Regions from separate parts of the Mesorhizobium sp. WSM4887 genome, predicted to be linked through region 1. Evidence: riboswitches for the same ligand, from Rfam matches in the RefSeq annotation. Region 1 holds a riboswitch; the other holds the start of a gene.

Region 1 (7,866 bases):
GTTTTTGCCGGCTTCTGCAGCGCCATGCGCCATCGCGGCGCGAGCCAGACTGCAGTATGTTGATTTCGCGCATAACGTTTTCCGGAAACGGAAGGCCTGCGCCAGGGAGCGGAATTCCTGATGAGCTCGACGATTTTGGAGATGCGCGACATCACCAAGACGTTCCCCGGCGTGAAGGCGCTGTCGAACGTGAACCTCAGCGTCGAGGAAGGAGAGATCCACGCCATCGTCGGCGAGAACGGCGCCGGCAAATCGACCCTGATGAAGGTGCTGTCGGGCGTCTACCCGACCGGTACCTATGAAGGCGAGATCGTCTTTCGCGGCCAGGAATGCCACTTCAAGGGTATTCATGATAGCGAGCATATCGGCATCGTCATCATCCACCAGGAACTTGCCCTGGTGCCGATGCTGTCGATCGCGGAAAACATCTTCCTCGGCAACGAGCACGCCAGCTACGGCGTCATCGACTGGAACGCCAACGAGAAGCGCACCAAGGCCCTGCTCGACAAAGTCGGCTTGAAGGAAGATCCCAAGACGCTGATCACCAATATCGGCGTCGGCAAGCAGCAACTGGTCGAGATCGCCAAGGCGCTCAGCAAGGAAGTGAAGCTGCTGATCCTTGACGAGCCGACCGCCTCGCTCAGCGAAAAGGACAGCCAGGCGCTGCTCGATCTTCTGCTCGAGTTCAAGCGCCAGGGCATGACCTCGATCCTGATCTCGCACAAGCTCAACGAGGTGAACCGCGTCGCCGACAAGGTTACGGTGATCCGCGACGGGCGCACCATCGAGACCCTGCCCAGGAAGGACATCAGCGAGGACCGGATCATCACTTCGATGGTCGGCCGCTCGCTCGACGACCGCTACCCGCCGCGCGAGCCGCAGATCGGCGAGGTTATTTTCGAAGTGAAGAACTGGTCGGTGTACCATCCGATCCACGCCGAGCGGCAGGTGATCAAGAACGTCAACCTCAATGTGCGCAAGGGCGAGGTGGTCGGCATTGCCGGGCTGATGGGCGCCGGCCGCACCGAATTCGCGATGAGCCTGTTCGGCCGTTCCTATGGCCGGCATATCAGCGGCGAGGTCCTGCTCAGGGGTAAGCCTCTCGATCTTTCGACGGTGAGCAAGGCGGTGGAGAACCGGATCGCCTATGTCACCGAGGACCGCAAGACCTTTGGCCTCAACCTCATCGACCACATCAAGCACAACGTGACGCTGGCCAATTTGGGAGGCGTCTCCAGCCGCGGCGTCATCGACGACATGCGCGAGATGAGCGTCGCCAACGACTATCGCAAGAAGACCAACATCCGCGCATCCAGCGTCTATCAGCTGACCGGCAATCTTTCGGGCGGCAACCAGCAGAAGGTGGTGCTGTCGAAATGGCTGTTCGCCGACCCGGAAGTGCTGATCCTCGACGAACCGACGCGCGGCATTGACGTCGGCGCCAAGTACGAAATCTACACGATCATCGCCCGCCTCGCCGCAGAGGGAAAGGCAATCGTCGTCATCTCGTCGGAAATGCCTGAATTGCTCGGCATCACCGACCGCATCTATGTCATGAACGAAGGGCGTATCGTCGGCGAAATGGCGGCAAGCGACGCCAGCCAGGAAAAGATCATGCGCGCCATCGTTCGGGGAGAAGGAAAAAAAGCCTCATGAGCACAGAAAGCGCTCCCGCGCCGCAGAGCGGCGTCGCCGAAGACGTCAAGCATGGTCCGCGTGTCGCCGTTTCGGCGCTGACGACGAACCTGCGCGAATACGGACTGATCATCGCGCTGATCGTCATCATGCTGTTCTTCCAGTACACGACGTCCGGCACGCTGTTCAAACCGGTCAACCTCAGCAACCTGGTGCAGCAGAACTCGTTCATCATCGTGATGGCGCTTGGCATGCTGCTGGTGATCGTCGCCGGCTATATCGACCTCAGCGTGGGATCGGTCGCCGGCTTCATCGGCGCGCTTGCCGCAATGATGATGGTCATCTGGCCGCTCGGTATATTCAGCAATCCACTGGTGGTCTCGATCGTTTGCCTGATCGTCGGTGCGCTTATCGGCGCGGCGCAAGGCTATTGGATCGCCTATCACCGAATACCGAGCTTCATCGTGACGCTGGCGGGCATGCTGATCTTCCGCGGCATCTGCCAGGCACTGCTTGGCGGCGGCTCCTCGGTAGGTCCGCTTCCCGACAGCTTCAAGGCGTTGAGCTCCGGCTTCATCCCCGACGTCATCGGCCCGCTGACGCTCATTCCGCCGACGGTGAATGCCGCCGGCAAGACCATCGTCGGCAGCGGCCTTACGCTGCACATGACGACGATCGTGCTCGGTCTGGTCGCGGTGCTCGCCTATGCCTATTTCGGCTTCAGAACACGGCGTAAGCGCGAACGGCATGGCTATGAGGCCGAGCCCTTCCCGCTGTTCGTCGTCAAGACGCTGGTCGGCAGCGCGCTGGCGCTGTTCCTGGTCTTCCAGTTCGCCAGCTACAGGGGCCTGCCGGTGGTGCTTCTGGTGATGGGCGTGCTGATCTCGCTGTTCGTCTTCGTCACCAAGCGCATGACCATCGGCCGCCGCATCTATGCGATGGGCGGCAACGCCAAGGCGGCGCAGCTGTCGGGCATCAACACCGAAAGGCTGACGCTGCTCGTCTTCATCAACATGGGCGTGCTGTCGGCGCTCGGCGGCCTGATCATCGCCGCTCGCCTCGGCCAGGCCGTCCCGGCCGCCGGTCTGGGCAGCGAGCTCGACGTGATCGCCGCGGTCTTCATCGGGGGCGCCTCGGCGATGGGCGGTGTCGGACAGGTCATCGGCGCCGTGGTCGGCGGCTTCATCATGGGCGTGATGAACAACGGCATGTCGATCATGGGCGTCAATGTCGACTGGCAGCAGGTGGTCAAAGGCCTGGTGCTGCTCGGTGCCGTCATCTTCGACGTCTACAACAAGAACAAGGCGTAGAGGCCGGAGGCAAGGACTAAGGAGGCATACGGGTTCTAGATCGCGAAGCTGCCGGCAACCCGTCGGCGCGAAGAAGTCCTGGAAGGACCAGGCTCGCGAGTGCAATCCGGACGAAGAGTTTCAACCGTGGCGCGGATCGGTTCCGGGCCGCGCCGGTCAGGGCTTGCCAATCGGCAGCCGGGCCAAGGCAAAAGAGAGAGGGTTCATCATGCTGATTTCCCAGATCCTCGATGACGCCGAGACGATCCGCGTCGTTGCCCGCAGCGGCGGCAAGACCCGGATCATCAACGGCGCGCGCAGCGTCTATTCGCTGGCGATGGAGGCAGCCCGCACCGGCACCGGGCTCGAGGCGCTGATCGAGCGCAAGGGCTATGGCGAGACGGTCGACCTCGACGCCGTCTACAAGAAGGGACGCCTGGTGTCGCCGATCAACCATCCCGACCCCGCGCATCTCCACCTTACCGGCACCGGGCTTACACATCTCGGCTCCGCCGCGACACGCGATTCCATGCACAAGAAGCTCAGCGACGGCGAGGAGCAGCTCACCGATTCCATGAAGATGTTCCGCATGGGGCTGGAGGGCGGCAAGCCGGCCAAGGGCGAGATCGGCGTGCAGCCGGAATGGTTCTACAAGGGCAACGGCACCATGGCGGTGGCGCCCGGTGCCGCGCTGATGTCGCCGGCCTTCGCGCAAGACGCCGGCGAGGAGCCGGAGATCGCCGGCATCTATGTCATCGGCGACGACGGCGCGCCGTTCCGCGTCGGCTTCACGCTGTCCAACGAGTTTTCCGACCATGTGACCGAGCGCGTGAACTACCTGTTCCTCGCCCATTCCAAGCTGCGCAACGCCTCGTTCGGACCGGAAATCCTGATCGGCGAGCTGCCCGCCGACATAAGGGGCTCTTCACGAATCTGGCGCGACGGCAAAGTGCTTTGGGAAAAGCCGTTCCTGTCCGGCGAGGCGAACATGTCGCACACCATCGCCAATCTCGAGCATCACCATTTCAAATATTCAGCCTTCCGCCAGCCGGGCGACGTGCATGTGCACATGTTCGGCACCGCCACACTCTCGTTCGCAGACGGCGTCAGGACCGAGGAAGGCGATACGTTCGAGATCGAGGCCAAGGATTTCGGCCTGCCGCTGCGCAACCCGCTCGAGATCGAGAAGCCAGTGAAGGTGGCGGTGAAGGCGCTGTGAGGTTAGAGCGTGATCTCCCCCACGAGGGGGGAGATTGGCAGCTTCAACCTCAATAAATATCGAAATCGAAATACTTCGATTGGATCTTCTTGTAGGTGCCGTCGGCAACAATGGCGTCGATTGCCGCGTTGAGGCGGTCGCGCAGGGCGGCGTCCTCCAGGCGCACGGCGATGCCGGCCTCGGTCTCGGTGCCCTTGACGTCGCCCACCAGCTTGCAGCAGCCGTCGCTCGCCTTCTTCATCCAGTCGACCAGCACGAACTTGTCCGAGATGACGGCGTCGAGCCGGCCGTTGAGCAGATCGGTGACCGCCTCTTCCTGGGTCGGGTAGAGCTTCGCCTCGGCGCCGGCCTTGGCGTAGACGTCCTGGGCGTAGTTGGCCTGGGTGGTCGAGGCCTGGGCACCGACCGTCTTGCCGGCAAGCGAGGCCGGCTCGGTCGAGGCGATATCGGCGTCCTTCAGGGCGACCAGCGCAAGCGGCGTGGTGTAGTATTTGTGGGTAAAGGCGACCTGCTTCTTGCGTTCCTCGGTGATGCTCATCGAGGCGATGATGGCGTCGAATTTCTTGGCCTGCAGGGCCGGAATGATGCCATCCCAATCCTGGGTGACGATCTCGCATTCGATCTTCATCTGCGCGCAGAGCGCATTGGCGATGTCGATGTCGAAGCCTTCCACCTTGCCGTCCGGCGTGATGGTGTTGAAGGGCGGATAGGCGCCCTCGGTGCCGATCTTGATCTTTTCGGCCGCGTCTACCGAACCGACGCCGAGCGCCAGCATGGCGGCGGCCGCAGCCGACAGGATCCATCTGGATATCTGCATTTTCATCCCCTTGGGTTCAGTTGCTACATGCTCAGACGCAGCCAAGCACGGCGCGCGAGGCCGGGCAAGCACAGCCTGGCGATCAGCGCGCGGCGCGAAAATGCTTGGAGAGCTTCAGCCCCTGCGCCTGATAGTTGGAACCCAGCTCGCTGCCATAGAGCGCCTGCGGCCGCTTCAGCATATGCTCGTAGACGAGGCGGCCTACGATCTGGCCGTGGTCGAGGATGAACGGCACCTCGTGGCTGCGCACTTCAAGCACCGCGCGGCTGCCGCTGCCGCCGGCGGCGGAATGGCCGAAGCCCGGGTCGAAAAAGCCGGCATAGTGGACGCGGAACTCGCCGACCAGCGGATCGAAAGGCGTCATCTCGGCGGCATAGAGCGGCGGCACGTGCACGGCTTCGCGAGAGACCAGGATGTAGAACTCGTCCGGGTCGAGCACGAGCTCGCCGGCCCCGCTCTTGTAGAGCGGTTCCCAGAAGTCGACCACATCCTGAGCGGCGCGCTTGTCGACGTCGACGAGGCCGGTGTGGTGCTTGCCGCGATAGCCGACCAGGCCGTCCTTGTCGCCGTCGAGATCGATAGAGAGCGCAATGCCGCCGCCGGAGATGTTGGGCGGCTCGGTCGCAACCAGCATCTCGGCGTGATGGAGGTCACGCAACTCATTCTCCGACAGCACCGCGTTGCCGGTGCGGAAGCGGATCTGCGACAGGCGCGAGCCGGCGCGCACGACGATCGGGAAGGTGCGCGGGCTGACCTCGAGATAGAGCGGGCCATGATAGCCGGCGGCGATCTTGTCGAACTCATGGCCACGGTCGGTCATGACACGCGTGAAAATGTCGAGTCGTCCGGTCGAGCTCTTCGGGTTGGCCGAAGCCGAGACTTCCGCTGACAGCGCGAGGCTTTCCTGCAGCGGCACGATGTAGACGCAGCCCGTCTCCAGCACCGCGCCCTCGGCGAGATTGATCTCATGCAGCTTCAGCCGGTCCAGCTTGTCGGCCACCAGATGATCGGGACCGGGCAGAAAGGAAGCGCGCACGCGAAAGGCCTTGTCGCCCAGTCTGAGATCGAGGCTGGCCGGCTGGATCTGGTTGGTGTCGAGCGCGCGCGGCGACTTCAGCGCGCCCGACTGGAAGAGCGCCGCGATGTCCTGATCGGGAAGAATGCCTGTCTGCCGCAATGTCTGGCTCCGGGCGAAGTCATTGTCGTCGCAGTTTCCTGTCGCAAAACCGCGGGACACTTTTGCGGAAGCTGCCTGGTACAAACCTCTTAATCAAGCCGGCAATTGACGCAAGCGCGGTGCGGGTCTAAAGGGTCGTTATCCCGTGGTGATTTGGCCGGTCGGCTTGCAGCCACGTTAAACAAGTCGCTAAAGGACCGTCGGGCCGCAAGGCCGTATGGACCGGTTGCGACGTCGCGGCCGGTTTTTTTGTGTTTGGAAGCAGGGCGATGACCAAGACGCGTAACTGGAAACCTCAGACGGCACTCGTGCATGGCGGGACGCTGCGTTCCGGCTTCGGCGAGACCGCCGAGGCGATGTATCTCACCCAAGGCTATGTCTACGAGACGGCCCAGGCAGCGGAAGCCCGCTTCAAGGGCGAGGAACCCGGCTTCATCTATTCGCGCTACGCCAACCCGACCGTCGATATGTTCGAGAAGCGCATGTGCGCGCTGGAAGGCGCGGAAGACGCACGCGCCACCGCTTCCGGCATGGCCGCCGTGTCCGCCGCCCTGCTCTGCAGCGTCAAGGCCGGCGATCACATCGTTGCGGCGCGAGCCCTGTTCGGTTCGTGCCGCTGGGTGGTCGAGACGCTGGCGCCGCGCTATGGCATCGAGGCGACGCTGATCGACGGCACCGACATTGCCAATTGGGAAAAAGCGGTCAGGCCGAACACCAAGCTGTTCTTCCTGGAAAGCCCGACCAACCCGACGCTGGAAGTGGTCGATATCGCCGCTGTCGCCGCTTTAGCCAATTCGATCGGCGCACGCGTGATCGTCGACAACGTCTTTGCCACGCCGCTGCAGCAGAAGCCGCTGCAGCTCGGCGCCCATATCGTGGTCTACTCGGCGACCAAGCATATCGACGGACAAGGCCGCTGCCTCGGCGGCGTCATCCTGTCGGACAAGAAGTGGATCGACGAGAACTTGCACGACTATTTCCGGCACACCGGCCCGAGCCTGTCGCCATTCAACGCATGGACGCTGCTGAAGGGCCTCGAGACGCTGCCGCTGCGCGTGCGCCAGCAGACCGAAAGCGCCGGCAAGATCGCGGACTTCCTGGCTAGCAGGCCGGAGATCGCCCGCGTCATCTATCCGGGCCGGGCCGACCATCCCCAGGCGGATATCGTCAGGAAGCAGATGTCGGGCGGCTCGACGCTGATCTGCCTTGACGTCAAGGGCGGCAAGCAGGCGGCCTTCGCCTTGCAGAACGCGCTCGACATCGTGCTGATCTCGAACAACCTCGGCGACGCAAAGAGCCTGATCACGCATCCGGCGACGACGACGCACAAAAACCTCAGCGACGAGGCGCGCGCCGAGCTCGGCATCGGACCAGGCACGCTCAGGCTCTCCGTCGGGCTGGAGGATACCGACGACCTGCTCGCCGACATCGAACAGGCGCTCAAGGCGGCGAAGGAATGAACCGCCACGGCTGCAAACAGCGCGCTTGAGCCGCAGCCGGCTCAAGCAATCTCTTCGAGTTGAGTCATCCCGCTGTTGCGGATGGTCATTGCGTTGCCACGCCATTCGACGGCTCCGCCAAGCCAGCCGCGCGCCCAGATGGCGGGAAGCATCACGTCGCGCACGATCATCGCGGTGACGCTGCGCGGCGACAGATACCAGCCCTTGGACCAGGCGAGCATGCATTCGGGCACATAGGCCATCGCCAGCACGCAGAGCGCGGTCGCGGG
Region 2 (7,866 bases), on a different contig from region 1:
GCGTCACGCGCAGCCCGAGCCCGGTCAGCTCCTCGCTGACCCAGGCAAGCCACTTCTCGTTATGCGCAACGCTGCGCTCGACATGGGCGCGGTCGCGGATGGCCGCGATGCCAGCCTCGATCGCGGTTGCATTGACGTTGAAGGGCCCGCGCACCCGGTTGATGGCATCGACGATATGCGCCGGTCCGTACATCCAGCCGATGCGTGCGCCGCCGAGGCCGAGCTTGGAGAAGGTGCGGGTCATGACCACGTTCTCCGAGCTCCCGGCCAGCTCGATGCCGGCTTCATAGTCGTTGCGCCGCACATATTCGGCATAGGCCGCGTCGAGCACCAGGAGCACGCTCTTGGGCAGTCCGGCATGCAGCCGGCGCACCTCCTGGAACGGCACATAAGTGCCGGTCGGATTGTTGGGGTTGGCGAGGAACACGATCCGCGTCGCCGGCGTCACCGCGGCGAGGATTGCGTCGATGTCGGCGCGCTCGTCCGTCTCCTTGACCGCCACCGGCTTGGCGCCGGCGGCTTGGATATAGATCTTGTAAACCATGAAGGCGTGTTCGGTGAACACGGCCTCGTCTCCCGGCGCGAGATAGGTCTGCGCCAGCAGCCCCAGGATCTCGTCGGAGCCATTGGAGCAGACGATGTTTGCCGGATTGAGGCCGTGCACATCGGCGATCGCCTCGCGCAGCCGGCGGGCGGAGCCGTCGGGATAAACGTCCAATTTGGCAGCCACCTCCCGGGCGGCCTCGATCGCCTTCGGCGAGGGCCCGAGCGGATTCTCATTGGACGACAGCTTGTAGACCTTCGTCACGCCGGCCGGCGCGGTACTTTTTCCCGGCACATAGGCCTCGATGTCCATGATGCCCGCGCGGGGCGTCGGACGTGGCTGATCCTGCTTCATGTCACAAATCCGTCGAGAGGCCTTGGTTCGAGGCCGCAGCGGAAATACAGGCCGTGGCCCCGAATGTCGAGTGCCGGCGCGCTCGCTCGTAGGCAGACCGTTGACGAAGCGCGGCGCTGGCCCTAGAAGAACAGCCGGATCTCCCGTGGTGATTTGGCCGGTCGGCTTGCAGCCACGTTAAACAATTCGCTAAAGGGCCGTTTGCAACCTGTAACCGGCTTTGCGAAGGCAGGCCGGTTTTTTGTTGTCCGTTGCCGGCCGGACGCCGTATCGCGAGATCGATGCGACTGGATGGGGAATGCAATGGCCGCTCAGCGCGCTCCAAGGACCAACCACGAGGCCGACCAACCGTCGAGCCCGGTGTTGCAGTTCGGTCCCGACAAGCCGCTAAAACTCGATGCGGGCACCGTGCTGTCGCCGTTCCAGGTCGCTTACCAGACCTACGGCGCCCTCAACGACGCCCGCTCCAACGCCATCCTCGTCTGCCACGCGCTGACCGGCGACCAGCATGTCGCCAGCACCAATCCCGTGACCGGCAAGCCGGGCTGGTGGGAGGTGCTGATCGGCCCCGGCAGGATCATCGACACCAGCCGCTTTTTTGTCATTTGCGCCAACGTCATCGGCGGCTGCCTCGGCTCCACCGGCCCGGCCTCGACCGATCCGGCGACAGGCAGGCCCTATGGGCTCGACCTGCCGATCATCACCATCCGCGACATGGTGCGGGCGCAGCTGATGCTGGTCGATCATTTCGGCATCGAGAAGCTGTTCTGCGTGCTCGGCGGCTCGATGGGCGGCATGCAGGTGCTGCAATGGGCCGCAAGCTACCCGGAACGCGTCTTCTCCGCGTTGCCAATCGCCACCGGCGCCCGCCATTCCTCGCAGAACATCGCCTTCCACGAGGTCGGGCGGCAGGCCGTCATGGCCGATCCGGACTGGCACGGCGGCAAATATCTCGATTTCGGCAGGCGGCCGGAAAAGGGCCTCGCCGTGGCGCGCATGGCCGCGCACATCACTTACCTCTCGGAAGCAGCGCTGCACCGCAAGTTCGGCCGCAACCTGCAGGATCGCGAGGCGCTGACCTTCGGCTTCGACGCCGATTTCCAGATCGAAAGCTATCTGCGCCATCAAGGCATGACCTTCGTCGACCGCTTCGACGCCAACTCCTACCTCTATCTGACCCGCGCTATGGACTATTTCGACCTCGCCGCCGACCACGGCGGACGGCTGGCGGATGCCTTCGCCGGCACCAAGACACGCTTCTGCCTCGTGTCGTTCACAAGCGACTGGCTGTTCCCGACCGAGGAAAGCCGCTCGATCGTGCATGCGCTGAACGCCGCCGGCGCGTCCGTCTCCTTCGTCGAGATCGAGACCGATCGCGGCCATGACGCTTTCCTGCTCGACGAACCGGAATTGTTCGCGGCCATCAACGGCTTCATAGCCTCGGCCGCGCGCGCAAGGGGGCTCAGCCTATGAGTGGCGCGCGATCTCTGTGTCCTGGGCGCATTTCTGAGGCGCCGAGATTCCGACTGGCTGGAAATGCTCAAAGGCCGGAGGTGTGCCCATGAGCGTCAATCGCGCCCAGCGTGTCGACCTCGAAGTCGTCACCGATCTCATCCCGCCGCATTCGCGCGTGCTCGATGTCGGCTCCGGCGACGGCGTGCTTCTGGAGGTTCTGCAGGCGACCAAGCGGGTCGATGGCCGCGGCCTGGAGCTGTCGCAGCGCGGCGTCAACGAATGTGTGGCGCGCGGCCTTTCCGTCGTCCAGGGCGATGCCGACAAGGACCTCGAATTCTACCCCGACAAAGGTTTTGATTTCGTCGTCCTGTCGCAAACGCTGCAGGCGACCCGCAACCCGAAACTTGTGCTCGACGAGCTGCTTCGGATCGGCAACCGCGCGATCGTCTCCTTCCCCAATTTCGGCCATTGGCGCGTGCGCTTCTCGCTGCTGATCAAGGGCAGGATGCCGGTCACCAAGGACCTGCCCTATTCCTGGTACGACACGCCGAACATCCACTTCTGCACCATTCGCGACTTCGTCAATCTGTGCGAAGAGCTCGGCGCGACGGTCGAGAAGGCGACCGCGCTCGACGCCAACGGCCAGAAGATCGGCCTGTCGATGCCCTGGTGGTTCTGGAACTTCTTCGGCCAGCAGGCGGTGTTCTTGCTGAAACGATGATCTCGCTCGATCTCTTTCGACGCCGGCCGGCCGTGGTTCAAATCCCGTCGGAAATTCTGTCGGAGATAAGCACAGGGATTCTTGTGTGCACTTCGCCGCGTACCGGCAGCAATCATCTTGCAGGACTGATGGCTTTCGCCGGGCTGGGCAATCCACTGGAGTGGTTTGGCGGGCGCCGGCTGCTCGAACAGCCAGGCTATCCGCGCGATGCCAGAGGGCAGCTTCTGAGGGCGCTGACGGAAGGACGGTCCTCTTCCGGAATCTACGCGATCAAGCTTTTTGCGAGTCAATTCGCTCAAGTTGCCAAGAAGGTGAACCTCCCCGCCAGTCTTCCCAACCTTCACTATGTGCGCCTGACGCGCAGCGATTTGCTGGGTCAGGCGATCTCATGGGCGCGTGCGCGCCAAACCCGCAGATTCCGCTCTAGCGAGGTCAATCGCGCATCCCCACGCTATGACGGCGAGGCTATCGCCGAATCGCTCGAAAAGATTCTGATGGAAAATCTAGCCTGGGACGGGTGGTTCGCGAAAAACGGGCTGTCCTTTCTTGCGCTAACTTACGAGCAGGTCCAGCAAAACCCGAGAGGAAGCCTCGAGAAAATTGCCCAGTTGGCCGGGGTCGAGCCTGTCTGGGGAACGAATCTCGGATCAGGTCTCGAAATCCAGCGCGACGCGACCAATGACGAATGGAGAAAACGTTTCCTGTCTGAATATGCCGACCCGTCGAGCTTCCCGCACAGAAAAAAGCGCGGGTTCCTGAAGATCTACAAAGAATCATGCGATTGAAGCGCAAACTTGCAAATAGAATGGCACCGAGAATCGTTTGACGGCATACCCCGCAGGGCTATAGCGACTGTACCGGCAAAACTGGTGGTGATTATCTATGGCTGAACACCCGATCTATTCGATCGTCATGGAGATGGAGAACGCCAAATCCATCGACTGGAACGAGATCGGCCTGGGGCTGAAGTCACTGGCGCGCGAAATCGCGGCTGTTTCCGCTACGGGTTTTGCAAGGCCAAAAGTTGTCGTGTCGTATGGCGGGCCCGATTCGGACGGCAGCTTGCTGCAAGCGAGCATTGAAGCTGAAGCGCCTGAATTGATGCAGGTTGCCGACCTGACAATCACAGCTTGCCCCGACGGTCGGTATTACGAACTCAAGAACAACGGCGTGCTTTTGACCGAAGGAGACATCGTCGTTTTCCTGGATTCGGACACGGTCCCTCAGTCAGGTTGGCTTTCAAATCTGCTGCAGCCGTTTCAACAGCCGCAAACCGTCTGCGTGAACGGCCATACCTATCTGTCCTATGACGACTTCTTCTCGAGAACCTTCGCCTTGATCTGGTTCTTCCCGATGGCCCGCGGAGATGAAAGATTCGCCTCCAAGCGGGCGATCAATGCCAACAATGTCGCCTTCCGGCGCCATTGGATCGTCAACCACCCTTTCCCGGCACATAACGGCTTCAAGGTGTCCTGCACGCTGCTGATGCACCAGCTTCGGCGCGAGGGCCACAAGATCGTTAACGTCGATGCGCGCGTTTACCACTACTCTCCGCGTGGCTGGCGGTTCTTCTATTGGCGCGCGTTGGTGACCGGCAGGGACGCCGACCGCAAGTTCGTCGCGCTTCATGCCCCCAGTCGCAGCCAGCGGATCGTCAAGTCGTTCAGTCGCTGGTGGACCATGTCGTGGCGCACGACGCGACGCGTGCTCAGCCACGCGCCGCAAACGGGTATGCCTCTTTGGCAGATCCCGTTTTCACTGGTGGTAGGCCTGGCTTTTTATACCCTGGCATTTCTTGGTCATTTCAGCCTCGCTGCCGGTCTCGTAAGCGACGAAATCGAAACCGTGCCTGACTATGTCGGGCATAGTTGAAGGATAAACCGCCGCGAAGTGTTGCTTTCAAACCGCATAACTTTGAGGAAACACGCTCTGAACTTGACCCCGATGCGACACCTCAGGTGACATAGGCGGCTCTTTTCTGTAGCGTTTGCCGAATCCATCCGGGGGCGGATATGGAGGCAGGTTGTGCGAGTATCTTACGGTCATCGTTTATCTGCCCATAACGAAAGTTAGATGCCGACTGCCTTCGACCCAGCTCCGCTGATCACCGTGATCACGCCGACGCACAACCGGCGAAGCCAGGTCGTGCGCGCGGTGGAAAGTGTTCTTGCCCAGACACTTACCCGCTTCGAGCACATTGTTGTCGACGACGGTTCGACCGACGGAACGGCCTTGGCGCTGGCCGAGATTCGCGATCCCAGACTGATCTATGTCGGCGCGAAATGGCGCGGCGCCAATGCCGCGCGCAACGCGGGCATCGAGCGCGCGCGGGCGCCGATCGTGACCTTTCTTGATTCGGACGATGTCTATCTGCCGGACCGCCTCGACCGGACGCTGTCGCACTTCGACAGGAACCCCTCGCTCGAAGTGCTGATCAGTTCCTTCATCTCGGTCAAGGGCGGCCGCAGCACCAAATGCATCAATCGTCAGGCCTTGCTCGACAAGAGCAGGCTGCAGCGCGCCCTGGTCTCGCAGACGATCTTCATCGCTGGCTCGGCGATCACCGCCCGGCACGAATCGCTGCTTGCGATCGGCGGCTTTGACAGCGATATCACGCGCATGCAGGACCGCGAATTGCTGCTGCGTTTTGCCAACCGCAGCGGCGCCTTGCTGTCGGATGATATCGACTGGAAGAAATACAATTCGGAAAATTCGATCTCCGGCCGGCGCGACGGCTATGTCGAGGCCTACGCCAACCTGATCGGCAAACATCCTTATATTGCCGACCGCTATCCCGACGTGCCGCCCTATATGATCGCGCGGCAGATCATCGCCGACATATTGAAGGGGAGGCTGCCACAGGCCTTTTCGGGCTATCTCGCCAATCGGTCGTCAAAGGCGCTCGGCTACTCGCCGACCGAACTGCTGCGCGGCTATGTCGTCGGCCGGCGCTGGCGCCGCGATTGCTATGACGAGTTCCGCGCCAAATACGGCGCCAGAGCGGCCTGAGGCACAGCGCGGCGCTCTGGCCGAAACAGTGCAAATTGGGACCTCACCGATCCAGCTCCGGAAAATACGGATCGGAAAACCGCTGCCGCAGCCGTTCGCCAAGCAGGCAGTCGGTCGGCGCCTCCGCGTCGACGCGGATGCTTCCGGCGTCGCCGATCCCGCTCACCTCCTGGATCAGCTTGCGGCGGATAGCCGTCGAGAATTCCGACGCCGCATAGATCGGCAACACGAACGAACCGGGGCCGCCGGTGACGCAATCGGCATAGTAGCGGTCGAGACGAATGACGCTCGGCGACGGATTGATCAGGATCGGCAGGCCGTTGACCACGATGCCTTTGGCCAAAGCCGCATCACGGATCATCGCGACGGGCAGCCCGGCATTGTTGGGCCCGTCCCCCGATATGTCGATGACCCGGCGCGGCGCCGAGTAGCTGTTTTTCTCCAGAAGTCCGGCGCCGAATCCGAGAGCGCCTGAAATCGACGTGCCGCGAAAGCTCCGGAACGGACGACCCGCGATGGTGTCGGCGAAGGCGTTGGCGCTGTCCGCGCCGTCGATCACTTGCCAGCCGATCACGCCGTCGTCGCGCACGACGCCCGCCCATTCGAAATAGGCGAGCGCGATGCGGCCCCTCGGGCCCGAGCGCGCGGCGCTGATGAAGTCGGGATGGCGCAGCGCCTCGACATAGCCGGCGCGCTGCAGGGCGAACTCTTCTTCGTCCATAGATTGCGAGATGTCGACGGCCAGCACGAGTTCCACATCGACGGCAGTGCCTCCGATGGCAGGCATTGGGGCTGCCTCGGCGCAGGCAAGGCATGCAAGCAGGCTGAACAGCTTGAGCATGGCAGGCTCCACCACGCCGGGATTCTTCCCGGCGATCGCGGCGAAATAAAGCTATTTCTTGGCGCGCGCGGCAACAGGCGGGGGTTCGATCGCCCCGGCGCGGAGACGGGCCGGCTTCAGCGCCGATCCGCTGCTGTCCTTGACGATGGTGAGCGCGCGCGGGAAGAACTGGTTGTTGTGCAGACCGCGCCCGATATTGAGGATAGCGGCGTGCGGCAGTCTGGCCTGCAGCATCGTCAGCACGCGCCGAAGCGTGGCGCCGTCGAACGTATCCAGCGCTTCGTCGATGATCACCCATTTCGGCTTCCTCAGCGCCAGCCGGGCGAAGGCGAGTAGCCGCTGCTCATCGTCGGCCAGCTCATGCTCCCAGCGCGCCGAGCGGTCGAGCTGGAACGAGAGGCGCTCCAGGCCGACTTCACCGAGCACAGCGGAAATCTCGGCGTCGTCGATCTTGGCGCCTTCGGCATGGTTGAGCACGTCGCGCAGCGTGCCGAGCGGGAAATAGGGCGCGCGCGGCACGAAGAACGGTGTCTCTCCGGCCGGCATACCGATGCGGCCGCCGCCCCAGGGCCAGAGGCCGGCGATCGCGCGGAAGAACAGCGTCTTGCCGGCGCGCGGATCGCCGGTGATCATGACGCGCTCGCCGGCCTTTATCTCGACCTCCGTCTCCGCAAGCCTGGTGCAGCCGTCGGGCGAGGCGACTTCGAGCCTGTCGAATGTCAGCGTGCCATTTGCGTTTTCGCCGAACGCGATGCGCTTTTGCTTGGCATGCAGGATGTCCGTTTCGCCGAGCGCGATGCGAAAGTCGGCAACGCGCATCAGCGTTGCCCGCCAATCGGCGATGGCGCCGATGTTGTTGATGAACCAGCGCAGCGAGGAATTCACCTGGTTGAAGGCGCCGACGGCCATCATCAAACCGCCGAAGCTGATGTCGCCCGCGAA

What was found. Region 1 has a riboswitch for S-adenosylmethionine ahead of P9230_RS09160 (O-succinylhomoserine sulfhydrylase). Riboswitches for the same ligand answer to the same signal wherever they lie in the genome.
Region 2: it holds a riboswitch for S-adenosylmethionine, as region 1 does, so the genes downstream of both, P9230_RS15160 (homoserine O-acetyltransferase) here and P9230_RS09160 (O-succinylhomoserine sulfhydrylase) in region 1, are expected to answer to the same signal.

The regions. Positions count from the first base shown of each region.
Region 1 is NZ_JARTVP010000002.1:194,123-201,988, reverse strand. It holds gene mmsA (multiple monosaccharide ABC transporter ATP-binding protein) at 121-1,656, shown strand; gene mmsB (multiple monosaccharide ABC transporter permease) at 1,653-2,945, shown strand; gene araD1 (AraD1 family protein) at 3,154-4,143, shown strand; gene P9230_RS09170 (ABC transporter substrate-binding protein) at 4,193-4,960, opposite strand; gene P9230_RS09165 (2'-deoxycytidine 5'-triphosphate deaminase) at 5,043-6,137, opposite strand; SAM riboswitch at 6,273-6,350, shown strand; gene P9230_RS09160 (O-succinylhomoserine sulfhydrylase) at 6,407-7,597, shown strand; gene P9230_RS09155 (ceramide glucosyltransferase) at 7,639-7,866, opposite strand, start outside.
Region 2 is NZ_JARTVP010000003.1:314,918-322,783, reverse strand. It holds gene hisC (histidinol-phosphate transaminase) at 1-898, opposite strand, end outside; SAM riboswitch at 1,034-1,111, shown strand; gene P9230_RS15160 (homoserine O-acetyltransferase) at 1,202-2,371, shown strand; gene metW (methionine biosynthesis protein MetW) at 2,460-3,074, shown strand; gene P9230_RS15150 (Stf0 family sulfotransferase) at 3,023-3,859, shown strand; gene P9230_RS15145 (glycosyltransferase) at 3,957-4,946, shown strand; gene P9230_RS15140 (glycosyltransferase family A protein) at 5,148-6,083, shown strand; gene P9230_RS15135 (DUF1194 domain-containing protein) at 6,127-6,924, opposite strand; gene P9230_RS15130 (ABC transporter ATP-binding protein/permease) at 6,976-7,866, opposite strand, start outside.